Regions from separate parts of the Variovorax sp. LjRoot84 genome, predicted to be linked through region 3. Evidence: predicted binding sites of a transcription regulator. Region 3 holds the regulator's gene; each other region holds the start of a gene.
The links. Region 3 encodes LexA, which represses DNA repair genes until DNA is damaged. Its sites were predicted from a motif close to ACTGTATNNNNATACAGT; they were not measured.
Positions count from the first base shown of each region.

Region 1: a site for LexA is predicted at 6,998-7,015, ahead of ACSQ9I_RS20375 (PA0069 family radical SAM protein). Genes of this name have one in related genera too.
Region 2: a site for LexA is predicted at 2,209-2,226, ahead of ACSQ9I_RS11135 (DNA topoisomerase IV subunit B). Genes of this name have one in related genera too.

Region 1 is NZ_CAXUTE020000001.1:4,092,789-4,102,967, forward strand. Features, by position in the region: gene ACSQ9I_RS20335 (aldo/keto reductase) at 1-650, shown strand, start outside; gene ACSQ9I_RS20340 (amidohydrolase family protein) at 663-1,499, shown strand; gene ACSQ9I_RS20345 (S-(hydroxymethyl)glutathione dehydrogenase/class III alcohol dehydrogenase) at 1,546-2,655, shown strand; gene ACSQ9I_RS20350 (alpha/beta fold hydrolase) at 2,648-3,568, shown strand; gene fghA (S-formylglutathione hydrolase) at 3,565-4,428, shown strand; gene ACSQ9I_RS20360 (TfoX/Sxy family protein) at 4,425-4,775, shown strand; gene ACSQ9I_RS20365 (3'-5' exonuclease) at 4,772-5,383, shown strand; gene ACSQ9I_RS20370 (gluconokinase) at 5,347-5,880, opposite strand; gene ACSQ9I_RS20375 (PA0069 family radical SAM protein) at 5,890-6,978, opposite strand; gene ACSQ9I_RS20380 (GbsR/MarR family transcriptional regulator) at 7,106-7,684, shown strand; gene ACSQ9I_RS20385 (NAD-dependent epimerase/dehydratase family protein) at 7,753-8,664, shown strand; gene ACSQ9I_RS20390 (SAM-dependent methyltransferase) at 8,687-9,625, shown strand; gene ACSQ9I_RS20395 (SRPBCC family protein) at 9,622-10,179, shown strand, end outside.
Region 2 is NZ_CAXUTE020000001.1:2,144,325-2,154,503, forward strand. Features, by position in the region: gene dapA (4-hydroxy-tetrahydrodipicolinate synthase) at 1-174, opposite strand, end outside; gene ACSQ9I_RS11120 (class I SAM-dependent methyltransferase) at 179-706, opposite strand; gene ACSQ9I_RS11125 (hypothetical protein) at 736-876, opposite strand; gene ACSQ9I_RS11130 (MFS transporter) at 888-2,105, opposite strand; gene ACSQ9I_RS11135 (DNA topoisomerase IV subunit B) at 2,260-4,236, shown strand; gene ACSQ9I_RS11140 (lytic transglycosylase domain-containing protein) at 4,285-5,163, shown strand; gene ACSQ9I_RS11145 (Kelch repeat-containing protein) at 5,170-6,276, shown strand; gene parC (DNA topoisomerase IV subunit A) at 6,329-8,719, shown strand; gene ACSQ9I_RS11155 (hypothetical protein) at 8,722-8,907, shown strand; gene ACSQ9I_RS11160 (MBL fold metallo-hydrolase) at 9,004-10,098, opposite strand.
Region 3 is NZ_CAXUTE020000001.1:2,671,429-2,681,607, forward strand. Features, by position in the region: gene ACSQ9I_RS13540 (3-hydroxyacyl-CoA dehydrogenase) at 1-106, opposite strand, end outside; gene ACSQ9I_RS13545 (type IV pilus assembly protein FimV) at 190-2,388, shown strand; gene ACSQ9I_RS13550 (MFS transporter) at 2,378-3,550, opposite strand; gene ACSQ9I_RS13555 (D-2-hydroxyacid dehydrogenase family protein) at 3,547-4,554, opposite strand; gene ACSQ9I_RS13560 (hypothetical protein) at 4,674-4,982, opposite strand; gene lexA (transcriptional repressor LexA) at 5,099-5,773, opposite strand; gene ACSQ9I_RS13570 (asparaginase) at 5,848-6,843, shown strand; gene ACSQ9I_RS13575 (hypothetical protein) at 6,848-7,264, shown strand; gene ACSQ9I_RS13580 (DUF6152 family protein) at 7,286-7,759, shown strand; gene adk (adenylate kinase) at 7,760-8,416, opposite strand; gene kdsB (3-deoxy-manno-octulosonate cytidylyltransferase) at 8,540-9,304, opposite strand; gene ACSQ9I_RS13595 (Trm112 family protein) at 9,307-9,489, opposite strand; gene lpxK (tetraacyldisaccharide 4'-kinase) at 9,470-10,179, opposite strand, start outside.

The DNA.
Region 1 (10,179 bases), 1.4 Mb from region 3:
TCGACTACAGCTTCGACGGCGCGATGCGATCGATCGAAGAGAGCCTGGAGCGCCTGGGCCTGGCGCGCATCGACATCGCCTTCATCCACGACATCGACCGCCACACCCATGGCGAGCAGCAGCCCGAGCGCTTTCGCGAAGCGATGGCAGGCGCCTACCGAGCGCTCGACCGCCTGCGCGCCGAAGGCGTGCTCGGCGCAATCGGCATCGGCGTCAACGAGTGGGAGGTGTGCCGCGATGCGATGGCCGCGGGCGACTTCGATTGCATGATGCTGGCCGGCCGCTACACCCTGCTCGATGCTTCGGCCGCGCGCGAATTGGTTCCGCTGTGCGTCGCGCGCAAGGTCCGCCTGATCCTGGCCGGTGTCTTCAACTCCGGCATCCTCGCGAGCGGCAGCACGTCCAATGCGCACTTCGACTACCGGCCTGCGCCACCCGCCGTGCGCGAGCACGTCGAGCGCCTCGCCGGCATCTGCGCAGGCTTCGGCGTTGCGCTGCCGGCCGCGGCGCTGCAGTTCGCGCTGGCCTGCCCTTGCGCGGCCGCCGTGGTGGTCGGTGCGCGCAGCCCCGCGGAGATCACGCAGAGCGTGGCGCACAGCCGGGTGCCCATTCCCGCGGCACTGTGGGACGCGCTGGCCAGGGAACACTGAGCCATGGCGGCGATCCGCATCGACGCCCATCAGCATTACTGGTCGCTCGCGCATCGTGACTACGGCTGGCTGCAGGACACGCCGGCGCTGCACGCGCTCTATCGCGACTTCACGCCCGAAGACCTCGCACCGCTCCTGGACCGCGCGGGCATCGACGGCACGGTGCTGATCCAGGCCGCGCCGAGCGAGGCAGAAACTTGGCGGCTGCTGGCTCTGGCCGCACAACCCGCCAGCCGGGTGCGTGCGGTCGTCGGCTGGACCGATCTGGACGCGGCCGACGCGCCGCAGCGCATCCGCCGCCTCGCGCAGGAGCCGCTCTTCAAGGGATTGCGCCCCATGCTGCAGGACATCGCCGATCCGAACTGGATCCTCGGCGCGCAGTTGCAGCCTGCCATCGAGACCATGACCGAGCTGGATCTCAGCCTGGACTTCCTGATCAAGCCGCAGCAGCTCGACGCCGCACTGGCTTTCGCGCTGCAACACCCGAATTTGCGCATGGTCATCGACCACGCCGCCAAGCCCGACATCGCTGGTGGGGCCTTCGAGCCCTGGGCCACGCAGATCGCGCGTTTCGGCAAGCAGACGCAGGTGTGCTGCAAGCTCTCGGGCCTCGCCACGGAGGCGGGGCCGGGCTGGGACGCGGACGCGTTGCGTCCCTATGTCGATCACCTGCTGGCCTGCTTCGGTCCCTCGCGCCTGATGTGGGGAAGCGACTGGCCCGTGCTCGAGCTGGCAGGCGACTACCTGCAATGGGAGGCCGTGTCCAGGGAATTGCTCAAAGCCCTCCCGCCATCCGAACAAGAGCAGGTATGGGGCACGAACGCGGCGGGCTTCTATGGCATAAAGTGACGCGCGGGGACCGTCCCTCCGCGCCTCTCCACTTCCTGCTCTCCCCATGAAAACCAAAGCCGCCGTCGCCTGGAAATCCGCCGCTCCTCTGTCCATCGAAACCGTCGACCTCGAAGGTCCGAAGTTCGGCGAGGTGCTGGTCGAGATCAAGGCCACCGGCATCTGCCACACCGACTACTACACGCTCTCGGGCGCCGATCCCGAAGGCATCTTCCCGGCCATCCTCGGCCACGAAGGCGCGGGCATCGTGGTCGACGTCGGCCCCGGCGTCACGACGCTCAAGAAAGGCGATCACGTCATTCCGCTCTATACGCCCGAATGCCGCCAGTGCAAGTTCTGCCTCTCGCGCAAGACCAACCTGTGCCAGCTGATCCGCGGCACCCAGGGCAAGGGCCTGATGCCCGACGCCACCAGCCGCTTCAGCCTGGACGGCAAGCCCATCTTCCACTACATGGGCACCAGCACCTTCAGCAACTACACGGTCGCGCCCGAGATCTCGCTGGCCAAGATCCGTGAGGATGCGCCCTTCGACAAGGTCTGCTACATCGGCTGCGGCGTCACCACCGGCATCGGCGCCGTGATCTTCACCGCCAAGGTGGAAGCCGGCGCCAACGTGGTGGTGTTCGGCCTCGGCGGCATCGGGCTCAACGTGATCCAGGGCGCGAAGATGGTGGGCGCCGACAAGATCATCGGCGTCGACCTGAACCCTGCCCGCGAGGCGATGGCGCGCAAGTTCGGCATGACGCACTTCATCAACCCCAAGGACACCGAGAACGTGGTCGATGCTGTTCAGCAGCTCACCGACGGCGGCGCCGACTACAGCTTCGAGTGCATCGGCAACACGAAGGTGATGCGCCAGGCGCTCGAATGCACGCACAAGGGCTGGGGCCGCAGCATCATCATCGGCGTGGCCGAGGCCGGCGCCGAGATCAGCACGCGGCCCTTCCAGCTGGTCACCGGCCGCAAGTGGGAAGGCTCGGCCTTCGGCGGCGCGCGCGGGCGCACCGACGTGCCGAAGATCGTCGACTGGTACATGGAGAACAAGATCAACATCGACGACCTGATCACCCACACCATGCCGCTGGAGGACATCAACAAGGGCTTCGACCTGATGAAGCGCGGCGAGTCGATCCGAGGGGTGGTCCTCTATGAATGAAAACGCTCTGGGCAGCCTGCGCCGCGTGCAGGCCGGCGTGCTCAAGGTCGCCTTCCACGAAAGCGGTCCGGCCGATGGCCCGCCGGTGCTGCTGCTGCACGGCTTTCCCTACGACGTGCAGTCCTACGTCGAGGTGGCGCCGCAGCTCGCGGCCGAAGGCTGCCGCGTCGTCGTGCCCTACCTGCGCGGCTTCGGCCCGACCCAGTTCGCCGACGCGGGCACGCCGCGATCGGGCGAGCAGGGCGCGATCGGCGCCGACGTGCGGGACCTGCTCGATGCGCTGGCCATCCCGCGCGCGGTGCTCGCGGGCTACGACTGGGGCGGAACCGCGGCCTGCGTGGCCGCGGCGCTGTGGCCCGAGCGCTGCACGGGCCTGATCTCGGTCAACAGCTACAAGATCCAGAACATCGCGGCGGCGCGGCAGCCCATCTCGCCGGAAAACGAGGCGCGGTACTGGTACCAGTATTACTTCCACGCCGAGCGCGGCCGCGCCGGCCTGGCGCAGAACCGGCGCGCGCTGTGCAAGCTGCTGTGGCGCATGTGGTCGCCGATCTGGCAGTTCGACGACGCGACCTACGAGCGCAGCGCGGCGGCCTTCGACAACCCCGATTTCGTCGACATCGTGATCCACTCCTACCGCCACCGCCATGGCCTGGCGGCCGGCGACCCGGCGTACGCGGCCCTGGAGGCCCGCCTCGCAGAGCAGCCGGACATCAGCGTGCCGAGCATCACCTTCGACGGCACCGACGACGGCGTGATGCCGGTCGGCGGCACGGCCGACCACGGCCACCATTTCATCGGCCGGCACGAGCACCGCGTCGTGCAGGGCGCCGGCCACAACCTGCCGCAGGAAAAACCGCAGGCCTTCGTCGATGCCGTGCGCGATCTCGTGCATGGCAACATCGGCCGATGACCGACAGCCTGAAGACCCTCTCCGAACACCGCTGCTTCGGCGGCATGCAAAGCTTTCACGAGCACGCCTCGCGCGAAATCGGGCTGCCGATGCGCTTCTCGGTGTTCCTGCCTCCGCAAGCGGAACAGGGCCCGGTGCCGGCCCTGATGTACCTCGCGGGCCTGACCTGCAACGAGGAGACCTTCATGGTCAAGGCCGGCGCGCAGCGCATGGCGACCGAGCTGGGCCTGGCGTTGATCGCGCCCGACACCAGCCCGCGCGGCGCCGCCGTCGAGAGCCTGCCCGGCGCGAGTGCGAGCTGGGACTTCGGCATCGGCGCCGGCTTCTACCTCGACGCCACCGAGGCGCCATGGGCGCAGCACTGGCGCATGGAAAGCTACCTGGTCCATGAACTGCTGCCGCTGATCGCGCAAGCCCTGCCGATCGACGGGCAGCGCATCGGCCTCTTCGGCCACTCGATGGGCGGCCATGGCGCGTTCACCCTGGCGCTGCGGCATCCGGGTCGCTTCAAGTCGCTCTCGGCCTTCGCGCCGATCTGCGCGCCGACGCAGTGCCCGTGGGGCGAGAAGGCTTTCGGCGGCTACCTCGGCGCCGAGCGCAGCGCCTGGCTCGCGCACGATGCCTGCGCGCTGATGCAGTCGCAGACCGCACCGCCCTACCCGGCCGGCATCCTGGTCGACCAGGGCCTGGCCGACAAATTCCTGGCAGAACAGCTGCATCCGCACCTGTTCGAGGCCGCCTGTCGCGCAGCGGGCCAGCCGCTCCAACTGCGCCGACACGCCGGCTACGACCATGGCTACTACTTCATCCAGAGCTTCATGGCGGACCACCTGCGCCACCATGCCGGGGCATTGACTTGAGCGAGTTCGTCCGGAGCCTGCACGAGGTCTTCGAGCGCTTCGGCCGCATCGAAGCCAGGCGCATGTTCGGCGGCCACGGCATCTACCACGAGGGGCGCATGTTCGCGCTGGTGGCGCGCGACACGCTCTACCTCAAGGCCGACCCGCAAAGCGTCGCGCATTTCGACCGGCTGCGATTGCCGGCTTTCGAATACACGAGGAGCGGGAAAACCATGCAGACGTCCTACCGGGAAGCGCCGGCCGAGGTGTTCGACGACCGCGACGAGGCCGCGCTGTGGGCCCGGCGCGCCTGGGAAGCCGCCTTGCGATCCGGCACCGCGCCAAAGAAGCGATCGAAAGCACCATGACCGGAATGCCGCCCCCGCTGCCCGAACGCGAGCAGATCGCGCTGCTCGAAGTCTTCGACGGCCTGGGCCTGCAGCAGATCCACGTGGTCGACACGCCGCAAAAGGCCGAACAGGCCGTGGCGGCGCTGCGAGCCAGCGGCGTGGTCGGCTTCGATACCGAATCCAAGCCGACCTTCGCGAAGTTCGAGGTCTCGGGCGGCCCGCACGTGCTGCAGTTCGCGACGCGCGATGCGGCCTGGCTCTTCCAGCTGCACCGCAGCGAGTTCCACGAGGTCCTGGCCGGGCTGCTCGCCTCGACCGAACTGACCAAGGTCGGCTTCGGCCTCTCTTCCGACCTGAGCCTGATCCGGCAGCGCTTCGGCATCGAGCCGCAGGCCGTCTTCGATCTGGACACCGAGTTCCGCCGCCGCGGCTACCGCAAGTCGGTCGGCGTGAAGACGGCCGTGGCGCTGGTGTTCGACCGCCGCTTCGTGAAGTCGCGCAAGGCCACCACCTCGAACTGGGCCCACAAGCAGCTGACCGATGCGCAGCTGCGCTACGCGGCCAACGATGCCTACGCGGCGATGCGCGTTTACGAGGCGCTGGGGCTCACGCCGCCGGCGCGCTGATCCTGCTGCAGCCAGGCCCGGACCTGCTCCACGAGCCGGTCCATCGGCGCCGACGCATCGACGGCCAGTACCCCCGGCTCCCCGACCGGCGATTCGAGGGTCGCGAACTGATTGGCGACCAGGCTGGCCGGGAACATGTGCTCGGCCGCGCGCGCCGCGACACGGCGTTCGGCCTCCTCGCGTGACAGATCCATGAACACGAAGCGCAGCCCCGGCGTCGCGGCGCGCAGCCGCTCGCGGTAGTCGCGCTTGAGCGCCGAGCAGGTCAGCACCGCACCCTGCCGGTGGCCGGCGAGTTCCCGACCCAGCGTGGCCAGCCAGCCGGTGCGGTCGGCATCGGTGAGCGCAATGCCGGCGCGCATCTTCTCGACATTGGCCGGCGGATGAAAGTCATCGCCCTCGATCAGCGGCAATGTGAACTCGGCGGCCAGCGCCGCACCCAGGCTCGACTTGCCGCAGCCCGAGACCCCCATGACAACGATCCAGAAACGATCCATGCATCGACTTTAAAACAGACTGCCCTGTCCCACTTCGCCGGGCGGCCGAAACGCGCTGAGATCGAGCGCAATGCGCTCGCGGTTGAAGCCGATGCGCCGGGTCGCCTTCTCGAAGCGCTGGCGGATCAGGTCGGCCCACAGGCCGCTGCCCACCATGCGCGTGGCGAAGTCGGCGTCGTAATCCTTGCCGCCGCGCATCTCGTGGATGCGCGCCATGATGCGGCCCGCACGCTGCGGGTAGTGCAGCTCCAGCCACTGCTTGAACAGCGGCGCCACCTCCCAGGGCAGCCGGATCACCGTGTAGAAGGCGCTGCGCGCACCGGCCTCCCACGCGGCTTCGAGCACCTGCTCCATGTCCTCGGTGACGAAGGGAATCTGCGGTGCCACGCTCACACCCACCGGCACGCCGGCCTCGGCCAGCGTGCGCACGGTGCGCAGCCGCCGGTGCGGCGCCGCGGCGCGCGGCTCCAGCTTGCGCGCGAGTTCGCCGTCGAGCGAGGTGATGGTCACGTACACCGCCGCCAGATGCTCGGCCGCCATCGGCGCGATCAAGTCGAGGTCGCGCTCGACCGCGCTCGACTTGGTGACCAGCCCGAAGGGATGGCGCGTTTCCTTCAAGAGCTCGATCACCGAACGCGTGAGCCGCAGCTCGCGCTCGATCGGCTGGTAGCAATCGGTGGCGGTGCCGATCGCGATGTGGCTGGGCCGGTAGCTCTTGCGGCCGAGCTCGGCGCGCAGCACCTCGACGATGTTGCGCTTGGCGATCAGCTTGGTCTCGAAGTCCAGGCCAGGCGACAGGTTCAGGTAGCTGTGCGTGGGCCGTGCGAAGCAGTAGATGCAGCCGTGCTCGCAGCCGCGATACGGATTGATCGATCGATCGAAGTAGATGTCTGGCGAATCGTTCTCGCACAACACCGACTTCACGTCTTCGAAACGCACCTCTGTTTGAAGCGGCGGCAGCGGCTCGGCCGCGCCTTCTTCGAGCGTGCCCCAGCCGTCGTCGTAGGCATCGCGCACGTCGCGCTCGAAGCGGTGCGGCAGGCGGGTGGCCGCGCCTCGGCCCTTGAGGGCATGGACGGGAATGAAAACATCGGCCATGGTGAAATGCCCCTTGGAAACTGTATGAACATCCAGTATTTCACCAATTAGCCAGTGCCGCATTAGACTTTCATTTCTTTATTGACAGAAATTTCGAAAACCATAAACTCGATTGCAAGGCCACACCATGCAACTGACCGAAATCCAACGCAAATTCGTGCTTCACTGGGGCGAGATGGGCTCCCTGTGGGGTGTCAATCGCACCGTGTCGCAGATCCACGCCCTGCTCTTCGCCCATGGCAGGCCGCTGCATGCCGAGGAGCTTTCCGAAACGCTCAACGTGGCCCGCTCCAACGTGAGCAACAGCTTGAAGGAACTGCAGGCCTGGAACCTGGTGCGCGTGACCCACGTGCTGGGCGACCGTCGCGACTACTTCGAGACCAGCGTCGACGTGTGGGAGCTGTTCCGCACCGTGGTGCGCGAGCGCAAGGAGCGCGAGTTCGACCCCACCGTGCGGGTGCTGCGCGAGATCATCGCCAGCCCCGACTTCGGCAAGGAGCCGGCCGACGCGCAGGACCGCATCCGCTCCACCATGGAACTCATGGCCAAGCTGGGCACCTGGGCCGACGAGATGCTGCGGCTGTCGCCCGGCACCCTCGACAAGGTGCTGACGCTGGGCGCGAGCGTGCAGAAGTTCGTGCGCGGCGATGCGAACCGCGGCAAGGACGATCCTGACGCGCACCATGCCAGCCTGCCCATGCTCTAACATTTTTTTGAGTTTTTATTTCTGTTTTGACTGAAGCATCGAGAAGAACTCAGACCCGGAGTAGCGCCATGACCACTTCATCGAACATCCTCGTCTGCGGTGCCAACGGTTTCATCGGCAGCCGCATCGCCGCCGCGGTGCTGAAGGCGGGACACCAGGTGACCTGCGGCAGCGCAACGCGCCTGCGCACCGACCTGCCCCACCTGCCGATCGACTACTCGCGCGACACCGATGCCGCGACCTGGCTGCCGCGCTTGCGGGGCTTCGACACGGTGATCAACGCCGTCGGCGTGCTGCGCGACAGCGCGCGCCGGCCGATGAAGGCGGTGCACACCGACACGCCGGCCGCGCTCTTCCAAGCCTGCGCGCAGGCCGGCGTGCGCCGCATCGTCCAGATCTCGGCGCTGGGCATCGGCCGCAACGACAAAGACAACCCGACCCAGTACGCGCGCACCAAGCGCGCCGCCGAAGCTGTACTGCAAGCCCTGCCCGCCGGCGGCCCCTCGTGGATCGCGCTGCGGCCCTCGGTCGTGCTCGGCCAGGGCGGCGATGCGACCAAGCTGTTCCACACGCTGGCCGCACTGCCTGTGCTGGCGATGCCCGCCCCCGCGCTCGCTGCCAAGTTGCAGCCGGTCTATGTCGAGGATCTCGCACGTGCCGTGGCGGTGCTGGCCGACCCGGCCTCGCCCTCCCTCGGCGTGGTGGAGTTCGGCGGGGCACGCGCGATGACGCTGGCCGAGCTGATCGCCACCTTGCGCAGCGCGCGGCGCGGCGGTGCGCCGAAGCCGGCCCGCGTGCTGCGCCTGCCCGCATGGGTGGGCGTGCTGAGTTCGCGCGCCGGCGACTTCGTACCCGGCGTGCCGTGGTGCACCGACACCCGCGTGATGCTCGAGCTCGACAACGTCGCGAGCAATGCGCCGCTGCGCGGCTGGCTGGGCACCGAGCCGCGCGACCTGCGCGATTTCGCCGACACCTTGTGAATCAACTTCAGGAAAGCACTTCATGAGCGACACCCTCCCGCAACGCATCGCGCTGCCGGCACCTGCCGCGCCCTCGCATGCCCCCGTGACGCCGAGCGACACGCAGGACTACTTCACCGAGGTCGCCGATGACTACCGCGCGTGGAGCCCGGGCTACAACATGCATTTCGGCTTCTGGCGCGCAGGCCTGAATCCGTTGCGGCGCGAGGGCATGCTGGTCGAGATGAACCGCGCCGTGGGCCGCGCGCTGCAGCTCGACGCCGCACGGCCGGCCTGCGTGGTCGACCTCGGTTGCGGTGCCGGCGCCACCGCGCGCACGCTGGCCATGGAGCACCCCAAGCTCTATGCGGTGACCGTGACCAACGTGGCGGTGCAGAACACGATCGCGGCCCGGCTCGATGCCGGCGCCGGCGTGGCCGACCGCGTAGCGCACGTCGAGGCCGACTACACCCGCACCGGGCTGCCCACCGCGCAGGCCGACGGCGCCTGGGCGGTCGAGAGCGCCTGCTATGCGAGCGGCGCCACCAAGGCCGACTTCGTCGCCGAAGCCGCGCGCCTGCTCAAGCCCGGCGCGCGGCTGGTGGTGATCGACGGTTTCCTGCTGCGCCGCCAGCCCGGCCGCATCGCCGGCTGGCTGCACCGGCTCTGGGCCGACAGCTGGGCCGTGCCCACGCTGGCCACGCGCGACGACTTCGCCGCAACGCTCCAGAGCCACGGCTTCGCGCAAGTCGAAGTGAAGTCGCTGCGCTGGCGCGTGGCACCGAGCGCGCTGCACATTCCTGTGCTCGCCACGCGCTTCACGCTGGCCGAGCTCTGGAAGGCGCGCGGCCGCCTCTCGCCCTGGCGCCGCAAGCACATCGTCGCCAGCTATTGCGCCCTCGCGCTGGGCCTGTTCTGGCGCGACTTCGACTACTGCATGGTGACCGCCGGGCGCGACGCGAGCGAGGCGGGCCGCGCATGAGCGAGGAGCCAGATCCGGCGCACCAGCGAAGCACTCACCACGTCGCCGCACCGCCGGCGGTCGAGCTGCCCTTCCATTGGCTCCTGCCGCTGTTCGGGGGCGCGGCCGCGGCCCTGGTCATGCGCCTGGCCTTCAGCGGCTCGCCGGGCCAACGCTACTCGGCCATGCTCGGCAGCTTCATCTACCTGGCACCGGTGCTCTGCGGCGCGGTCACGGTCTATCTCGCCGAGCGCAGCCGCCGGCGCAGCTTCTGGTACTACCTCTGGGCGCCGTGGTGCGCCACGGCGCTGTTCGTGGGCGGCACGTTGATGATCTACATCGAGGGCCTGATCTGCGCCATCGTCATCGTGCCGCTGTTCGCGCTCATGGGCAGCCTGGGCGGCCTGATGATGGGCGTGGTCTGCCGCGTCACCGACTGGCCGCGGCCGACGCTCTACGGCATCGCGGCCTTGCCACTGCTGCTCGGCGCGATCGAGCCCTCGCTGCCCGATCCCCAGCAGCTCTCGAGCACCTCGCGCACGATCTTCATCGCAGCGCCGGCCGAGCGGGTCTGG
Region 2 (10,179 bases), 530 kb from region 3:
GGTGCCGACCACGCCGAGGCAATCGGTGCCTTCGTCGATGTGCCAGTCGATCAGCCGGCGCAGGGCGGGATAGTCGACACTGCCGTCGTCATGCATCGGCGTGACGAGCGCGACGATGCTGCCTGTCAGTTGCTCCAAGGGGGTCTCTTTTGTCGGTGGACGAAAAGCAGACATTCTACTAACTGGCGGCGGGCCCTCGGAGCGGGTAGCGCGGCGGCGTTCCGGGCGAGTGGATGGCGGGCCGGACGGCCGCGATCCGCTGCATGAAGCGCTCCGGCTGTGCCAGGAAGCCATCCTCGTAAGCCACGACCCGCAGGCCCGCGCAGGCGCCGAGCAGTTCGCCCGGCTGCAGCAGGAAATCGGGCCGCGAGGGCCTGCCCACGGTCTCGTTGCCCGCGGCGAAGGTTTCGTAGAGCAGCACGCCGCCGGGCGCGACCGCGGCGACGATCTCGGGCAGGCGCGGCCGCCAGAGGTAGTTGGTGACGATCACCGCCCCGAATACCCGGCCGCCAAGGGGCCAGGGCCCGGACTCGATGTCGGCCAGCACAGCCTGCCCGAACTCGGCCGCCGAAGCGATGGCTTCCGGCGACCGGTCCACGCCCGTCACCGGATGCCCGCGCTCAGCGAACCAGCGCATGTGCCGCCCCGCGCCGCAGGCCACGTCGAGCACGCCGGCGCCGGGCGCCAGCAGGTGCGACCAGCCCACGATCCAGGGGGAGGGCGGGAGGTCGTGGCTCAGAAGCAGGCCCAGATCTGGTCCACCAGCGTCACGAGGAAGCCGGGGCGCGTGTAAAGCGCGAACACGCCCAGCAGTGCCAGCACCGCCGCGCCCAGCCAGCCGGCTTGCACGAGGTGATGGCGTGTGTTGGGGCGCATGGCGAAGGATCTCAGGCCGGCTGAGGAACCGGGCGCGCGATCGCGCCTTCCTTGACCGGCAGGTTGACCAGCGCCGCGAACACGCCGAGCGCGATTGCGAGGTACCAGACGATGTCGTAGCTGCCGGTGCTGTCGTAGAGATAGCCGCCGAGCCAGACGCCGAGGAAGGAGCCGACCTGGTGGCTCAGGAACACGAAGCCGCCCAGCATCGACAGGTGCGCCACGCCGAAGATCTGGGCCACGATGCCGCTGGTCAGCGGCACGGTCGACAACCACAGGAAGCCCATCACGCTCGCGAACACGTACACCGTGAGCGGCGTGATCGGCGTCAGCAGGAAGATCGCGATCGCCGCCGCACGGCTGAAGTAGATGGCGGCCAGCAGCTTGCGCTTGGCCAGCCGGGCCCCGAGCGAGCCTGCGACGTAGGTGCCGAAGACATTGAACAGCCCGACCAGCGCCAGCGCATAGCTCGCCACCTCGGGCGACAGCCCCTTGTCGCGCAGGTAGCTCGGCATGTGCACGCCGACGAACGCCAACTGGAAGCCGCAGACGAAATAGCCCGCCATCAGCAGCACGAAGCTCGGGTACTTGAAGGCCTCGTGCACCGCCTGCAGGATGGTCTGGTCGCGGTGCGCGACGGCTGCGTGGCCGACACGCGGCTCGCGCAGGCCGAAAGCGAGCGGCACGATCAGGAGCACCATGAGCGCCAGCACCAGCAGGGCCGTGTGCCAGCCGAAGCCCGCGATCAGGTGGCCCTCGACCGGCACCATGAGGAACTGCCCGAAGGAGCCGGCCGCGGCGGCCACCCCCATGGCCCAGGAGCGCCGCTCCACTGGAATCTGGCGGCCGATCACGCCGTAGATCACGGCGTAGGTGGTGCCGGCCTGCGCGGCGCCGATCAGCACGCCGGCCGTCAGCGCGAAGAGCAGCGGCGTGGGCGAGAGCGCCATGCCCGCGAGGCCCAGGGCGTAGAACACCGCGCCCATCACCAGCACGCGAAAGGCGCCCAGCTTGTCGGCCAGCATGCCGGCGAAGACGCCGATGACGCCCCAGGACAGGTTCTGGATCGCGATCGCGAGCGAGAAGCCTTGGCGCGACCAGCCCTGTTCCTGCGTGATCGGCTGCAGCCAGAGGCCGAAGCCGTGGCGGATGCCCATGGAGAGGGTGACGATCATGGCGCCGCAAAACAGGACTTGCTTGAGCGACAGCGGCTTGAGGGTGGAATTCATTCCAGGCAATGTATCCAAAGCCGGAGCAGCCGCATGGCACGGCGGCGACGGGGATTGTTGATATTTTCGGGCCGCGCTGATGCGGCGGCGGCATCAGAGGGCTTCTGTATGTCCATACAGGGTTTTCGCCGGGCCACGCATACAATCCGCCCCCATGGCGACCCTCAGCAAGACTCCCCCGGCCTATTCGGAAGGCTCGATCCGCGTTCTCAAGGGCCTCGAGCCCGTCAAGCAGCGACCGGGCATGTACACCCGAACGGACAACCCGCTGCACATCATCCAGGAAGTGCTGGACAACGCCGCCGACGAGGCGCTCGCGGGCTACGGCAAGAAGATCAAGGTCACGCTGCACGCGGACGGCTCGGTCAGCGTCGAGGACGACGGCCGCGGCATCCCCTTCGGCCTGCATCCGGAAGAAAAGGCGCCGGTGGTCGAACTGGTGTTCACCCGGCTGCACGCGGGCGGCAAGTTCGACAAGGGCTCGGGCGGTGCCTACAGCTTCTCGGGCGGCCTGCACGGCGTGGGCGTGTCGGTGACCAATGCGCTGTCGGTGCGGCTCGAGGTCCAATCCTTTCGCGAAGGCAAGGCAGCGCAGCTCGCGTTCTCCGGCGGCGACGTGATCGAGCCGTTGGTGGTGCGCGCCAACGACGGCGGCGACCGCAAGCAGGGCACCACGGTGCGCGCCTGGCCGGACGCCAAGTACTTCGAATCGCCCCAGCTTCCGATCCATGAGCTGACCCATCTGCTGCGCAGCAAGGCCGTGCTGATGCCGGGCGTCACCGTCACGCTGGTGGTCGAGAAGACCAAGGAAACGCAGCAGTGGCTCTACAAGGGCGGTCTGCGCGACTACCTGATGCAGGAGCTCAACGGCGACCCGGTGATCCCGCTGTTCGAAGGCGCGGGCCATGCCGACAAGAACGCCGACAACTTCGCCGAGGGCGAGGGCGCCGAGTGGTGCGTCGCCTTCACCGAGGAAGGCCAGCCGGTGCGTGAGAGCTACGTCAACCTCATTCCCACCAGCGCCGGCGGCACGCACGAGAGCGGTCTGCGCGACGGCCTGTTCAACGCGGTCAAGAGCTTCATCGAACTGCATTCGCTGCTGCCCAAGGGCGTGAAGCTGCTGCCCGAAGACGTGTTCGCGCGCGCCTCGTACGTGCTCTCGGCCAAGGTGCTCGATCCGCAGTTCCAGGGCCAGATCAAGGAGCGGCTCAATTCGCGCGACGCCGTGCGGCTGGTGTCCAGCTTCGTGCGGCCGGCGCTGGAGCTGTGGCTCAACCAGCACGTCGATTACGGCAGGAAGCTCGCCGAGCTGGCCATCAAGGCCGCGCAGACACGCCAGAAGGCCGGCCAGAAGGTCGAGAAGCGCAAGGGTTCGGGCGTGGCCGTGCTGCCCGGCAAGCTGACCGACTGCGAGAGCAAGGACATCGCCCACAACGAGGTGTTCCTGGTCGAGGGCGATTCGGCCGGCGGCAGCGCCAAGATGGGCCGCGACAAGGAAAGCCAGGCCATCCTGCCGCTGCGCGGCAAGGTGCTCAACACCTGGGAAGTGGAGCGCGACCGCCTCTTCGCCAACACCGAAATCCATGACATCTCGGTCGCGATCGGCATCGATCCGCACGGCCCCGAGGACACGCCCGACATGTCGGGCCTGCGCTACGGCAAGGTCTGCATCCTGAGCGATGCCGACGTCGACGGCTCGCACATCCAGGTGCTGCTCCTGACGCTGTTCTTCCGCCATTTCCCGAAACTGATCGAAACCGGTCACGTGTATGTCGCCAAGCCGCCGCTCTTCCGCGTCGACGCGCCGGCGCGCGGCAAGAAGCCGGCCTCGAAGGTCTACGCGCTTGACGAGGGCGAACTGGTCGCCATCCTCGACAAGCTGCGCAAGGACGGCGTGCGCGAAGGCGCCTGGAGCATCAGCCGCTTCAAGGGCCTGGGCGAAATGAGCGCCGAGCAGCTGTGGGAGACGACCCTCAACCCCGACACGCGGCGACTGCTGCAGGTGCGCCTGGGCCGCTTCGACGTCTCGGGCACGCAGGGCGAGATCACCAAGCTGATGGGCAAGGGCGAGGCCGCGGCGCGACGCGAGTTGATGGAGCTGCGGGCCGACGATGTCGAGGTCGATGTTTGAGCGCGTGACGCAGTAGGCGTTCGCGCCGAAAATGCGTCTCTGACCCCCATGCGCACCCTTGGCCGTTTCCTCCCATTGCTGCTGGCCCTGCTGCTGTCGACGACGCAGCCGCTCGCGCACGCGGCTGACATCTTTGGCTACGTCGACGAGCGGGGCGTCGCGCATTTCGCGCCCGAAAAGCTCGACGAGCGCTACCAGCTGTTCTTCCGCGGCGGCCAGAGCTTCGACACGGCGGACGGCATCGGTCCGCTTTTGCGCGGACGCGCCGGCAGGATCGACGGCAAGGTGCCGCGCGCCTCGCAGACCCTGCTCGCGCTGTTCGAGGCCTCGCCCAGCTACAAGCCCGCGCAGGGAGCGTTGCGCGAAGCCGCCAGGCGCCATGCGATCGACTACGAACTGCTGCAGGCCCTGATCGCCACCGAGTCGGGCTTCGATGCGCAGGCCGTGTCGCCCAAGGGCGCGCTCGGCCTCATGCAATTGATGCCGGCCACCGCGCAGCGCTACGGCGTGCAGGCCGACAAGCGCGGCTCGCTCGAGAAGAAGCTGTTCGACCCGCGCATCAACATCGCTGCCGGCTCGCGCTACCTGAGCGACCTGATCGAGATGTTCCCCGGCGACATCGAGCTCGCGCTTGCGGCCTACAACGCGGGCGAGGGCGCGGTGCAGCGCGCCGGCAACAAGATACCGAACTACCGCGAGACGCAGAACTACGTGAAGACGGTGCTGCAGCTCTACGCCTATCTCAAGCCTTCGGCGGCCGCAGGCCGCGGCGGCAAGGCGCCGGGGCGCGTGCGCATGGAACTTGCGCCGCCGCGCGGCGGTGCGCTGGGCCGCGGCAACATGCCGCCGGATTCGCGGGGCGTGCCCGCGATGCCTTCGCTGCCCGAGCCGCCGCAGGGGCTGCGGCTCGATCCCGCCCTGTCCTGAAGCTCGATGCAGCGCCGAAACTTCGTTCTCGCCACCGCGCTGGCCGCCACGACCGGTGCGGCGCGCGCGCAGCACCATCTGCCCGTGGCCCCGTCCTCGGCCGAACCCTACGCCAGGCTGCAGGGCGGCGTGCCGCACCACATGACGCCGGAGCAGGAGGCACAGCGCGTCACCGACAGCCCGGCGCCGGCCGGCGCGCCGGGCCGCTGGGTGCCGCGCGCGGCCCTGCCGATCCCGCGCAGCGAGATGGCCTGGGCCACGGCCGCGCAAGGCCGCATGCACGTGGTCGGCGGCTACGGCGAAGGCGCGGTCAACCGCGACTACCACCACATCTACGATCCGGCCGCCGACCGCTGGCTCGACGGCGCGCCGCTGCCGCGCGGCGCCAACCACGTCGCGGTGGCGGCCGAGGGCGGGCGCGTCTATGCCCTCGGCGGCTTCGTCGAGCAGAACCGGCGCTCGGACACCAACGCCTACGTCTATGAGATTGCGGCCAACCGCTGGACCGCCATCGCGCCGCTGCCGCGCCCGCGAGGCGCCGCGGCCGCTGTGGTGCAGGGTGGCGCCATCCACCTGATCGGCGGCGCGTCCGAGCCCGCGGCCGAACGCGCCAGCGTGGGCTGGCACGAGGTCTACGACCCCCAGGCCGACCGCTGGTCCTCGCGCAAACCGCTGCCCGGCGCGCGCGACCATGTGGGCTGCATTGCGCACAACGGCCAGATCCACGTGATCGGCGGGCGCTTCAACACCTTCGAATACAACACCGAACTGCACCACGTCTACCTGCCGGCGCGCGACACCTGGGAGTTGCGCGCGCCGCTGCCCACCGCGCGCTCGGGCCATGGCCTGGTGGTCTATCGCGGCCGCCTCTATGCCATGGGCGGCGAGGGCGGCTTCCTGGCCGGCGGCGTGCCGCGCCTGGCCAAGGTCTTCGGCCAGATGGAAAGCTACGATCCGGTGGCCGACAGCTGGCAGCGCCATGCGCCCATGCCCACGCCGCGCCATGCGGTGGGCGCGGCCGTGATCGGCGACTGGATCTACGTCGCGGGCGGCGGCGCGGTGCTGGGCGGCAGCGTGCAATCGGCGGTGCACGAGGCATTCACACTGGGCTGAGCGCGCTCGCACGCGACGGCCTGCAACTCTTTTTTTCTTCTCTCTTTTCTTCATGGACTCCCAACCCCCGCTCGATCTCCTGGGCCCTGCCGACGAAGGCGACAACGCCCTCACGCTGGCCGACTACGCGCAGACCGCCTACCTCGAATACGCGCTCAGCGTGGTCAAGGGCCGCGCGCTGCCCGACGTCAGCGACGGCCAGAAGCCGGTGCAGCGGCGCATTCTTTATTCGATGTCGCGCATGGGCCTGGGCTTCGGCGGCGCCAACGGCACTGTCGGTGCCAAGCCGGTCAAGAGCGCGCGCGTGGTCGGCGACGTGCTGGGCCGCTTCCATCCGCACAGCGACCAGGCCGCCTACGACGCGCTGGTGCGCATGGCGCAGGATTTCTCGCAGCGCTATCCGCTGGTCGACGGCCAGGGCAACTTCGGCAGCCGCGACGGCGACGGCGCCGCGGCGATGCGCTACACGGAGGCGCGGCTGGCGCGCATCACCAGCCTGCTGCTCGACGAGATCGACGAGGGCACGGTCGATTTCATCCCCAACTACGACGGCTCGACCGAGGAGCCGCGCCTGCTGCCCGCGCGGCTGCCCTTCACGCTGCTCAACGGCGCGAGCGGCATCGCGGTCGGCCTGGCCACCGAGATCCCGAGCCACAACCTGCGCGAGATCGCAGACGCCTGCGTGGCGCTGATCAAGTCGAACGGCAAGCTCAGCGAGGAAGAGCTGTTCGCGCTGGTGCCCGGCCCCGACTATCCGGGCGGCGCGCAGATCATCAGCGGCGCGGCCGACATCGCCGAGGCCTATCGCACCGGCCGCGGCTCGCTCAAGGTGCGCGCGCGCTGGAAGATCGAGGAGCTCGCACGCGGCCAGTGGCAGCTGGTGGTCAACGAGTTGCCGCCGGGCGTGAGCACGCAGAAGGTGCTGGAAGAGATCGAGGAGCTCACCAATCCCAAGATCCGTGCCGGCAAGAAGGCGCTCACGGCCGAGCAGACGCAGCTGAAGGCGGCCGTGCTCTCGGTGCTCGACGTGGTGCGCGACGAGTCGAGCAAGGATGCGGCCGTGCGCCTGGTGTTCGAGCCCAAGACCTCGCGCATCAGTCAGGAGGAGTTCATCACCACGCTGCTGGCGCAGACCTCGCTCGAAAGCTCCTCGCCGATCAATCTCACGATGGTCGGCATCGACGGCAAGCCGACGCAGAAGTCGCTGCGCCAGATGCTCAACGAGTGGATCGCCTTCCGCGAGATCACGGTCGAGAAGCGCTCGCGCCATCGCCTGGGCAAGGTGCAGGACCGCATCCACATCCTCGAAGGCCGGCAGCTGGTGCTGCTCAACATCGACGAGGTGATCGCGATCATCCGTGCGGCCGAGGATCCGAAAGCGGCGCTGATCGCGCGCTTCGATTTGAGCGAGCGGCAGGCCGAGGACATCCTCGAGATCCGCCTGCGCCAATTGGCGCGGCTGGAGGCCATCAAGATCGAGCAGGAGCTCAAGGGCCTGCGCGAGGAGCAGAAGAAGCTCGAGGACATCCTCGCGAGCCCGGCGGCGCTGCGCCGCCTGCTGGTGAAGGAGATCGAGCAGGACGCGAAGAGCTTCGAGGACCCGCGCCGCACGCTGATCCAGGCCGAGAAGCGCGCCGTCGCCGAAGTGCGCGTGGTCGACGAGCCGGTGACGGTGATCGTCTCTCAGAAGGGCTGGGTCCGCACGCAGAAGGGCTGGGCCAGCGAGCGCGCCGCGGGTGCGGCCGCACCCGAGTACAGCTTCAAGTCCGGCGATGCGCTCTACGGCGCCTTCGAGTGCCGTTCGGTCGACACCTTGCTGGTCTTCGGCACCGCCAAGGACAAGACCGTGCGCGTCTACACCGTGCCCGTGGCCTCGCTGCCGGGCGGGCGCGGCGACGGCCAGCCGGTCACGACGCTGATCGATCTCGACAGCGGCACGCACGTGGCGCACTACTTCGCGGGACCGCCCGGGGCGGCGCTGCTGCTCGCCAACACGGGCGGCTACGGCTTCATCGCCTCGGTCGAGAACATGATGTCGCGCCAGCGCGGCGGCAAGGCCTTCGTCGACGTGGGCGAGGGCGAGCAGCTCACCCGGCCCTCGCTGGTCGGCGGCGCGAGCGGTGCCGAGCCGATGCCGCCGGCGACGCACGTGGCCTGCGCCTCGACGGGCGGACGCATCCTGACCTTCGAGATCCTCGAGATGAAGGCGCTGCCCAAGGGCGGCCGCGGGCTCATGCTGATCGACCTCGACGCCAAGGACACGCTCGCCGGCGCCGCGGCCTACACGCGCAGCGTGAAGATCGAAGGTATCGGCCGCGGCGGCAAGGAACGCGAGGAGACGCTGGAGATCCGCACGCTCAACAACGCTCGCGCCAGCCGCGCGCGCAAGGGCAAGGCGGCCGATCTCGGCTTCAAGCCGACGAGCATCGTGCGGGTGCTCTGAGCATGGAATTCGGCGCCCTCGGCATCTTCGTTCTCGTCATCAGCTGCGCCTGCAGCTTCCTGCTCGCGCGCTGGCTCGGCAAGCGCCGGCGCGATGCGCGCCGGGAGCGGGAGCGGCGCGCGGCGGAGGCGGGCCAGAGCCGGCAGGTGCGGCGCGCGAGAGAGCGGGCCAACAACCGTTCGGGCTGAGCTTGTCGATGCCTGGTACCGGCTTCGACCTTCGACCTTCGACCTTCGACCGGCCCAGGACAGGCCGAGCTCAGCACGAACGGTTTGGGATGGGGCCTACCTCAGGCTTTCCCACCAGCGCACGTTCGTGCGCGGCCGTCCCACCGTCAGCACCTCGCCGATCTCCGGCGTCGCAAGCTCGATCTTCTTCGCCTGCGAGAGGTCGGCAATGCGGTCCAGCGGGTCGCGCCAGGTGTGGAAGGCCAGGTCGAAGGTGCTGTTGTGCACCACGTAGAGCATCTTGCCGCGCAGGTCCTGGAAGGCCTGCACGCTCTGTTCGGGCGTCATGTGCACCGAAGGCCAGTAGCTGTCGTAGGCGCCGTTTTCCATCAAGGCCAGGTCGAAGCCGCCGAAGCGCTCGCCGATCTGCCTGAAGCCGGGGAAGTAGCCCGAGTCGCCGCTGTAGAAGATGCGCTCGCCACCGCTCTGGATGACCCAGGAGGCCCACAGCGTCTTGTTGCGGTCGTTCAGCGTGCGGCCCGAGAAATGCTGCGCCGGCGTCGCCGTGAGGCCGACGCCGTCGTGCTCCGCGGCCTGCCACCAGTCGAACTCGGCCACGCGCTCGGCCGGCACGCCCATCTCGATCACGCGAGCGCGCACGCCCAGCGGCACGAAATAGCGCTGCACGCGCTGCGCCAGGTACTCGATGGTCGCCACGTCGAGGTGGTCGTAGTGGTCGTGCGAGAGGATCAGCCCCTCGATCGGCGGCAGCTGCTCGAGCGTGAGCGGCGGCTGGTGGAAGCGCCGGGGCCCGATCCACTGGAAGGGCGAACTGCGCTCGCTGAACACCGGGTCGATCAGCCAGTACTTGCCGCGCAACTTGAGCAGGTGGGAGGAGTGGCCGAGGCGGATCACATGGGTGCCCTGCGGATCCAGGGCGTCGAGTTGCGCGGTGGTGACGGCGCGCACGGGAATCGGGTCGACCGGCACGGTGCCGTTCTTGGTGCCCGCGATGAAGCGCGACCAGATCTTCCACGGGCTCGCGGAGGGCAGGGCCTGCGGATTCGGCGGATTCTGAAAGCTGCAGCCATTGAACTGCGGCGATGCCGCATAGGGCGTTTCGCAGGCGCCGGTGGAGGTGCTGGCGCAAGCGGCCATGAGGCCGCAGGCCGCGGCCAGGAGAAGGCCTCTGCAGAGGGTGTCGGCTGTCATCGCCGCGAGCTTAACCAAATGACTTGCATTCCGGCATAGACCATTTGCGGCATTGATACCCCTCGCCAAGCGTGAAATATT
Region 3 (10,179 bases):
TGTCGAGCAGCAGGACCTCGCTCCCGGCCTGCGCGGCGATCTGCGCGATGCCGCGCCCCATGGCGCCGGCACCGATGATGCCCACATTGGAAAAGTTCACAGTCATTTGATAATTGTCTCTCTGAGGATGGCTGGCACGGATGCCCATGCCAGAATGTGTCAACTTTCGATTACTTTTTTCGAGCCATTTTGCAACTCCCACGCCTGGCGGCGGCCCTCTTTCTATTCGGGCTCGCACTTGACTCGCCTGCCTTGACGATCGGGCGGCCCCAAGGGGCTGTCTGGATCGGCAAGCCGCTGGATGTGGTGATTCCGCTTTCGCTGGATGCTGCCGAAGATGGGGGCGCGTTGTGCCTCGAAGCCGAGGTCGTGCAGGGGGACACCCGCATTGCCGATCGGAGCCTGACTGTATCGCTGGAGCCGGGGCCGAAGGCCAGCAGCCCGCGCATCCATATCCGTTCCACCGTCGCCGTGGACGAACCCGTGGTCAATGTGAACGTGCGTGCCGGCTGCGATACGAAGTCGACGCGCAGCTATGTGCTGCTGGCCGACGTTCCGTCCGAACCCGCGCTGCCCGTCCTTGCGCCGCCTTCGGGTGCAAGGGCATCGTCCGAGACCCTGGCGCGAGCGCCCGCGCGCGCGCCATCGCGTGCTGCGGCAGGGGGCGCATCGTCCGGCCTCGAAGGCCCGACCGCAGCGCCGGCGCGGCGCAACACCGCAGCGGCGCCCGCCGCGCGCACGCGCGACGCCGACGGGTCGTCGCCGCGTCCCAGCGCTGCCTCTGCGCCCGCGCCGCGCCGGGCCGCCGCGGCGCAACCGCCCGCCACACCGCGTGCGGCCGCGCCGCGCACCGTCCCGACGGTCGCAGCCGCTGAGCCGAGGCGCGGGGCCGTCGCCGGTGGATCCCGGCTCCAACTCGAAACGCTGGAGCCGGTTCCCGTCGCGCAGCCCGGCCTCAAGACAAGCCCGCAACTGACGCTGCCGGCCAGCGAAGACCTCGCGCGCCGCGCCGCGGCCGCCGCCGAGTGGCGCGCGCTCAACATCGACCCCGAAGCGGCGCAGCGCGAGGCCCAACGCATGCAAGCGCTGGAAGCCACGCTGGCCGCGCTGCGCGAGCAGACGGCGCAGAACCAGCGCACCTTGCTCGAGATGCGCAGCGAGCTCGCGCAGGCGCACGACAGCCGCTACCGCAATCCACTGGTCTACGCCCTGATCGCCCTGTTGCTGATCGCGCTGGTGGCGATCGTGCTGCTGTGGCGCATGGCGCGCCGAGCCGCAGCGCCGGCCTGGTGGGGCGAGACGCCGTCGAAGGGCGAGGGCGGTCCCACGCGGCCGAGTTCCTTGCGCGCACTGCTCGACGAGGAGCCGGACGTCGACTCCGTACCGCCGCCGCGGCGCAGCGCGAACGCCACCAGCTTCGGCGCGGCGACCTTTGCAGCCCTGGAGCCCGACGACGACAGCGGCTTCGGCGAATCCGAACCCCAGCCGGCACGCACGCCCGATGGCGCGCCGGTGCGGCCGGTCAACACCGAAGAGCTGTTCGACGTGCAGCAGCAGTCGGACTTCTTCCTTTCGCTCGGCCAGCACGACCAGGCAATCGCGGTGCTGCGCGAACACATCGCCACCAATCCCGGCACCAGCGCGTTGGCCTACCTGGACCTGCTGCGGATTTTTCATTCGCTGGGGCGCAAGGAGGACTATGCGCGCCTGGCGGAGGAATTCGAACGGGCCTTCAACGCCGACGTCCCGGCGTTCGAGAATTTCAACGAGACGGGCAAGGGTCTCGAACACTATCGCAGCACCCTCGCGCGCATCGAATCGCAGTGGCCTGCGCCGGGCACCCTGGCGCTGATCGAGGAGCTGATATTCCGCAAGCCCGGCGCGCACGAGGACGAGGCCTTCGACCTGGCGGCCTACCAGGAGCTGCTGCTGCTCTATTCCGTGGCCAAGGAAGTGATCGATCCGAACAGCGCACCGCCTGCGCCCGTCACGCCGCACTCCTTCGTCGATACCTTCGGCCACGACCAGCTGGCCACGACGCCTGCGCCGCTCGATCGCGAGAGCGCGCCCGAGGCCGTCGAGTACGCCCCGACGCTGCCCCCCTCGATCTACGGCGCCATCGACGACCACCTGCACCATGAGACTGTGCTGGTGCCGGATGCGCCGCTTCCGGCGCCTCCCGCAGGCGCCGCACCGGTGCCGCGCGCCAAGCCCGACATCGACCTGGACCTCGCCGAATTCGACAAGACGGCCTTCGAAACCATGCGAGCGCCGATCGAAACGCCGAAGCCGCCGCCCGCACCGTCCAGCGATCCCCACGTGATCGATTTCGAGCTCTTCGATCCGGCCACCGAGGCGGAGATAGCTCCCAAGCCGGTCAAGCGCTGAGCGCCGGGGCGCGGCGTTGCGCCCGGTCGACGGCCAGGCTGAGCGCCAGCGCGCAGAGCACCATCGCCAGGCCCGCCCAGCTCATCCAGACGATCGCGTCATGGGCCAGCAGCCAGCCTCCGGCTGCGGCACCCACCGCTTGCCCCACGTAGATGCCGGAACTGTTGAGCGCCACCGAGCCCGGCGCGAGCGCGGGCGCCATCGAGACCAGGCGTGCCTGCTGAGCCGAGTTGGTGGCGAAGCAGCCGAAGCCCCAGGGCACGATGATCAGCGCCAGCCCCGCGAGCGTCACGCCCAGAGGCCACAGAAGAAGGCTCAGCGCGATCAGCGACGTCGTGAGCAGCACCATCTGCGAGGCGCCCATGCGGTCGATGTACCGGCTCACGAGCATGTTGCCGAGCAGGCCGCAGACGCCGAACCAGCCCCACATCAGGCCCAGTGCCGTGGCGTCCGCGCCCAGCGCTTGCTTGAGGACGGGTGCGAAATAGCTGAACAGAACGAACTGGCCCGCGCCTTGCAGCGCGGTGACGGAGACGACGCCCATCAGCAACGGACTCTTGAGCACCTGGGCCCAGGCCGCGCGCGACAGCGCGGCCGGCCGGATGCCCGATGGGAGCTTGCGCCAGATCCAGGCTGCGCTGAGGATCGACAGGAGCGCGATCGTCGCGAACGCGGTGCGCCAGCCGAAATGACCGCCGATCAGCGTGCCGAGCGGAAGGCCCAGCACCGAGGCCATGGACCATCCCAGAAAAACGAAGGTGACGGCGCGGCCCCGCTGCTCGGGCGGCACCAGCAGACCCACGCAGGCGGCCGCCTGCGGCGTGAAGATCGCGGGCGCGACGACCGTCAGCATGCGCACCACCAGCAGCCCGCCGAAGTTCGGCATCAGCGTCGCGAGAAGATGCCCTGCCGCATACCACAGCATGGTGCAGGCGAGCAGCACCCGGCGGTCCCAGCCCGCGACCACGGCCGCCAGCAAGGGAGCGCCGAGGCACATCACGACGGCCGCCGCGGTGATCAACTGGCCGGCGGTAGCCGCGCTGACTTGCAGCGAGGTGCTGAGTTCGTTGAGCGTGCCGGGCACCACCATCACGCCCGTCCCGATCACGAAGTTGCCCGCCAGCAGGGCCCACAAAGCTGCCGGCAGCGCAGGCTGTTTCAACGGCGGACCTGCAGTGCGCCCGGATTCACGATGTTGGTCGGGTTGCCCTTGATGAAGCTGACGACGTTGTCGAAGGCCTGGCCGAAGTACATCTCGTAGCTGTCCTGCTCGACGTAGCCGATGTGCGGGGTGCAGATGCAGTTCTCCAGGCGCAGCAGCGCATGGCCTTGCAGCGGCGGCTCGCTCTCGAACACGTCGACGGCTGCCAGCCCGGGCCGGCCGCGGTTGAGGGCCGCGAGCAGCGCGTCCTGTTCGACCAGCTCGGCGCGCGAGGTGTTGACGAACAGTGCGGTGGGCTTCATGCGCGACAGATCCTCGAGGGTGACCAGGCCCCGTGTTTCCTCCGCCAGCCGCAGATGGATCGACAGCACGTCGGCCACGCTGAAAAAGATGTCCCGGTTCGGTGCCACCTGAAAGCCGTCGGACCGTGCCCTGGCGCAGCTCTCCTCGCGGCCCCAGATCACCACCTGCATGCCGAAGGCCTGCCCATAGCGTGCGACCAGCTGGCCGATGCGCCCATAGCCCCAGATGCAAAGCGTCTTGCCCTTGAGCACCGAGCCGAGCCCGAAATTGGGAGGCATCGAAGCCGACTTGAGCCCCGACTGCTGCCAGGCGCCATGCTTGAGGTTGCTGATGTACTGCGGCAAGCGGCGCATCGCCGTCATGATCAGCGCCCAGGTGAGTTCGGCCGGCGCCAGCGGCGAGCCCGTGCCTTCGGCCACCGCGATGCCTTGCTCCGTGCACGCATGCACGTCGATGTGGCTGCCGACCCGGCCGGTCTGCGAGATGAGCTTGAGCTTGGGGAGCTTCTCGATCAGCTGGCGAGAGATCTGTGTGCGTTCACGGATCAGCACGATCACGTCGGCATCCTTGAGCCGCACCGAGAGCTGCCCGATGCCTTTGACCGTGTTGGTGTAGACCTTGGCCGCGTACGCGTCGAGTTTGGAAGCGCAGCGCAGCTTGCGCACCGCGTCCTGGTAGTCGTCGAGGATCACAATGTTCATGGCATGCCATTGTGCCTCGCACCATCCGCGTACTCCGTGCCCTGCGTTCCACAGGCGCACGCTGCCCGGGGATAACCCAGGCTCGGTACGGCTTCAATTGCCGATCGGCATCGCCTCGCTCAATGCAGGCGGCTGGCGCGCGGCACGGTGTCCGCCGCTTCCAGGGCGGCCAGCCGATCGAGTTCGGCGCAGACGTCCGCCATGCGGCCCGAGATCACGACGCGGCCCGCGTTCTGGCCGGGGCGCTGCGCATCGACCGTGCGTACCACGCGCAGGGGACGCGTCGGCGCGGGTGCAGAGGCACAGCTGGGCCGAATGCCGACATAGCGAAGGCCGGACGAACGCCTGCGGCGCGAAGGCATCCAGCGATCGGCCAGCGATTGCAGCGGCATGAACAGATCAGCAAGGCTGAGAAGAGCGATTCCCATGTGAACTCCAGAAAAGTCAGAGGTTGAACACAGGCAGGATTGCTTTCATCGGCTGCTACAGGGTGATGGCCCTCGGCCATACGCCCGCCACCTGTCGCGGCCGGGGTTTGGACCCCCTACATGAGCATCGTGTTGCGGATCAGGCCTACGGCCAAGCCTTCGATCTCGAAAGGCTCGCCGGGCTGAACGACGATGGTGGGGTAGTCGGGGTTTTCGGCATGCAGCTCGATGACCTGCTTGTTGCGCTTGAGGCGCTTGACCGTGACTTCGTCGCCCAGCCGGGCCACCACGATCTGGCCGTTGCGGGCTTCCTTGGTGGCTTGCACCGCCAGCAGGTCGCCATCCATGATGCCGGCGTCGCGCATGGACATGCCACGCACCTTGAGCAGGTAGTCGGGCTGGCGCTGGAACAGGGTGTTCTCGACGTAGTAGGTCTGGTCGACGTGCTCCTGCGCGAGGATGGGCGAGCCTGCAGCCACACGGCCGATCAGCGGCAGCGCGAGCTGGGCCATGCCGGGCAGCGACAGGGAGAATTGGTTGTTGCGCGATTCGTTCAGCGAGCGCAGTGCGTCGCCCTTGAGGCGGATGCCGCGCGAGGTGCCGCTCACGAGTTCGATCACGCCTTTGCGTGCCAGGGCCTGCAAATGTTCTTCGGCCGCATTGGCCGACTTGAAGCCCAGTTCGGCGGCGATCTCGGCACGCGTGGGCGGGGCGCCGGTGCGTGCGATGGCGCTCTGGATCAAGTCCAGAATCTGCTGCTGGCGGGCGGTAAGCTTGACGGCGAACTGCATTGATGACTCCTTGCGGCACTGGCTGAATATCCAGTACCTGTATTTTTAACCAGTTTCCGGAGGTTTGGCAAGACATGGTCGATACCCTTCGAGAAGGCAAGCGCCGCGTGATCGTTCTGGGCACCGGCGGCACCATCGCCGGCCGCGCTACGGCGGCCGGCGACAACATCGGCTACACGGCCGGGCAAGTAGGCGTGACGGAACTGCTGGGCGGCATCGAGGCGCCCGAAGGCATCGCACTCGCGGCCGAGCAAGTGGCGCAGATTGACAGCAAGGACATGAGCTTTGCGATCTGGCGTACGCTGGCCGAGCGCTGCGCCCATTGGCTCGCCGAGCCCGACGTAGCGGGCCTCGTCATCACCCATGGCACCGACACGCTGGAGGAAACAGCCTTCTTCCTGCAGTCGGTGCTGGCTCCGTCGAAGCCGGTGGTCCTGACCTGCGCGATGCGGCCCGCGACCGCGCTGTCGCCAGACGGCCCGCAGAACGTGCGCGATGCGATCGCGGTCGCGTCCAGCCCCGGCGCGCTGGGCGTGGTGGCCGTCTGCGCGGGCACGGTGCACAGCGCCTTCGACGTCCAGAAGGTCCACACCTACCGGCTCGACGCCTTCGACTCCGGCGATGCGGGACCGGTGGCCTATGTGGAGGAGGGCGCGGTGCGCGGCCTCCGAAGCTGGCCGGTATCGCCGCAACAGGATGCGCGCGAGCTCTTCGAACGGATGACGAATGCCGCCCGCTGGCCCCATGTGGAAATCGTGATGAGTCATGCGGAGGCGCGCGGCAGCCTGATCGACACACTGATTCGCGAGCGCCAGTCCGGCGCCGCCGAGCCGGTAGAGGGCCTGGTGCTCGCGGCCACCGGCAACGGCACCTTGCACCTTGCGCTGGAAGAAGCCGCGCTGCGGGCGCAGGCTGCCGGCATTGCGGTCGTGCGCGCCACGCGATGCACGCAGGGCCGCATCCTGCCGGCGCCGAATGCACTCTTGCGTGACGCGGGCGCACTGACTCCCGTCAAGGCGCGCATCGCGCTGGTGCTGGAGCTGATGGCAGATCAGCCGGCCGCCGATTGAGGCCATGTTCAGCGCTCTGCAATCGCACTCGTGGGCCTATCCGGCGCTGGAGGCGGTGCACATCATCGGCATCGCACTCCTGCTCGGCAATCTCGTGGCGCTCGAGCTGCGGGTGTTCGGACGTGCGGCTGCCTTGCCGGTGCAGGCGATGGCCAGGCTGTCGCTGTCGATCGCGCTCTGCGGCTTCACGCTGGCGGCGGCCAGCGGCTCGCTGATGTTCGCGACCCAGCCGGCCGAACTGCTCGCCAACCGGGCCTTCGTGATCAAGATGGGATTGTTGCTGGCCGCCGGATGCAACGCGGGCTGGTTCCACGCGCGAAGGTCCTTGCGCAAACTCGATGCGCTGGCGCGGGTACAGATGTTGTTGTCCACTGCGATCTGGCTGGCCGTCGTGTTCTGCGGCCGCTGGATCGCGTACTGAAGAGAAGAAGGAGTTTTTCCGATGAAACGTCGCAGCATCGTCATCGCCGCCGCATCCCTTCCCGTCGTCACCCCGTTCGCCTGGGCGCACCACGGCTGGAGCAGCTTCGACCAGGGGCGTCCGCTCTACCTGGAAGGAAAGGTCGTGCGCGCGCGTTGGCAGAACCCGCATGCCGAGCTGGTGATCGAGGTTCCGCCGGGTCTCAAGGTGCCGGCAGACCTCGCAACGCGACAGCCGCCCGCGCAGAGCGCGCCGGTCGATGGCCCCGGACTTCTTGCCAAGGCGACCGCGCCGCGCCGCGCCGATCGCCAGTGGACGCTCGAACTCGCGCCGCTGACGCGAATGGAGGCCTGGAAGGTTTCGGAGATCAAGTCCGGCGCGACCATCTCGGCAGTGGGCTTCACCTTCAAGGAAGAAAAGGGCGAGCCGGTGATGCGCGTCGAATACCTGTTCGCCGACGGCAAGGTCTACGGGCTGCGCTCCAGCCCGGCCTGATCAGCTGCCGAGGGCGCCCAGCGCGCGCTGAGTGATCTCGTCGACCGTGCCGACGCCGCTGATGGCGCGGTACTTCGGCGCTGCGGCCGGGTCCGCCTTGGCCCAGGCCGAGTAGTAGTCGACCAACGGCCGGGTCTGCTGGCTGTAGACCTCGAGCCGCTTGCGCACGGTTTCTTCCTTGTCGTCCTCGCGCTGGATCAGGTCTTCGCCCGTGAGGTCGTCCTTGCCTTCGGTCTTCGGCGGGTTGAACTTGACGTGGTAGATGCGCCCCGACGCCGGATGCGAGCGGCGCCCGCTCATGCGTTCGATGATGTCGGCAAAAGGCACGTCGATCTCGAGCACGTAGTCGATCTTGACGCCCGCCGATCGCATGGCCTCGGCTTGCGGAATGGTGCGCGGGAAGCCGTCGAACAGAAAGCCCTGGGTGCAGTCCGGCAACGCGATGCGTTCCTTGACGAGGTTGATGATCAGGTCGTCGCTCACCAGGGCGCCGGCATCCATCACGGCCTTGGCCTGGAGCCCGAGCGGTGTGCCGGCCTTGACGGCGGCGCGCAGCATGTCGCCGGTCGAGATTTGAGGAATGCCGTATTTCTGGCAAATGAAGGCTGCCTGCGTGCCTTTGCCTGCCCCGGGGGCGCCCAACAAAATCAGTCTCATGGTGTCCTCGGACGGTTCTTCGATTTCTGTCGCGCCATGCGTTTCACGAGGGAGATCGCAGGGCGGAGTTGCGTCGAGGATAGCACGCGCTCCGCGGCCGACTTGGCCTGCGCGGGGACGAAATCAGGCGTTGGAGAGCAGTGCGCGGACGCGTTCCAGATCTTCCGGCGTGTCGATGCCCGGCCCGGGCGCATGGGCGCTCACGTGCACGGCGATGCGGTGCCCGTGCCACAGTGCGCGCAGCTGCTCCAGTGCCTCCGTGGCTTCGACCGGTGCCGGCGGCAGGCTGGGAAACTGCCGTACGAAGCCGGCGCGGTAGCCGTAGATGCCGATATGGCGCAGCGCTGCGGGTGACTGCGGCAGCGCCGTCACGCCGCCTTTCGCGAAGCCGTCGCGCCACCAGGGAATCGGTGCGCGACTGAAGTAGAGCGCATTGCCCTGTGCGTCGAGCACGGCTTTCACGACGTTCGGATTGAGGAAATCTTCGAGGGATTCGATCGCGTGCGCGGCCGTGCTCATCGCTGCGTCGGGATGCGAGGCCAGCGTGTGGGCCACGGCGTCGATCAATGCCGGGTCGATCAGCGGCTCGTCGCCCTGGACGTTAACCACGATCGCGTCGTCGGCCAGACCGAGCTGCGCGCAGGCCTCGGCGAGGCGATCGCTGCCGCTCGCGTGGTCGGTGCGCGTGAGCAGGGCCTGGACACCGTGTGCCTCGCAAGCGGCGACGATGCGCGCGTCGTCGGCGGCCACCACCACGCGCTCAGCGCTCGATTGCAGGGCGCGCTGTGCGACGCGCACCACCATCGGCAGGCCGGCAATGTCGGCCAGGGGCTTGTCGGGCAATCGTGTGGACGCGAGCCGAGCCGGGATCAGGACGGCGAAAGGCAAGGTCAAAGTCCCAGCTCTTCGTCGGAAAGCGTGCGCGCCTCGGTTTCGAGCAGCACCGGGATGCCATCGCGCACCGGATAGGCGAGGCGGGCGCTGCGCGAGGCGAGTTCCTGCTTCTCGGCATTCCACGTGAGCGGCCCCTTGGTCACGGGGCAGACGAGCAGTTCAAGCAGCTTGGTGTCCATCGAGCGATGATAGCTTTGCGTCGAGCGCTTCGAAGAAGGCCGGCTCGGGTTCGAACACCAGCGGCAGCGCCAGCGCATCGGGGGCTCGGCGCCAGAGCTTCACCGCGTCCTTCTCGGTGCAGATCAGCGTGTAGGCGCTGCCGGGCGGCGGGGTCCAGTCGCTGAAATCGTGGTGATCCGGCAATGCAATGCACTGCTGCAGTACCAGGGCGCGTTCGTGCAGCATCTGGAAGAAAGCCTCGGGCTTTGCAATCGCGGCAACCGCGACCAGCGCCCGGCCGGCCAGGGATGCGAGCGGGACCGGCGTGCCATCGAGGCGCAGCGCATGGTCGGCCAGCGCACGTCGTGCCGTGAAGCCGGCGAAGGCGGGTCGCGCGCCGGTGTGGATCACCAGGTCGCAGCGGCGCGGCCAATGCTCGCGCAGGGGGCCGGCCGGCAGCAGCCAGCCATTGCCCGTTCCGCGGTCGTCGAAGACGCAGATCTCGAGGTCGCGCGCCAGCGCAAGGTGCTGCAGGCCATCGTCGCTCACGATGAGCTGCGTGTCCGGGTGAAGAGCGAGCAGGGCACGCGCCGCTTCGGCACGCCGCCGCGCCACGAAGACCGGCACCGCGGTCGAGCGGCGAATCAGCGCCGGCTCGTCGCCGACCTCGCGCGGATCGCTGTCGTCCTGTACCGCGCGGCAATCGTCGG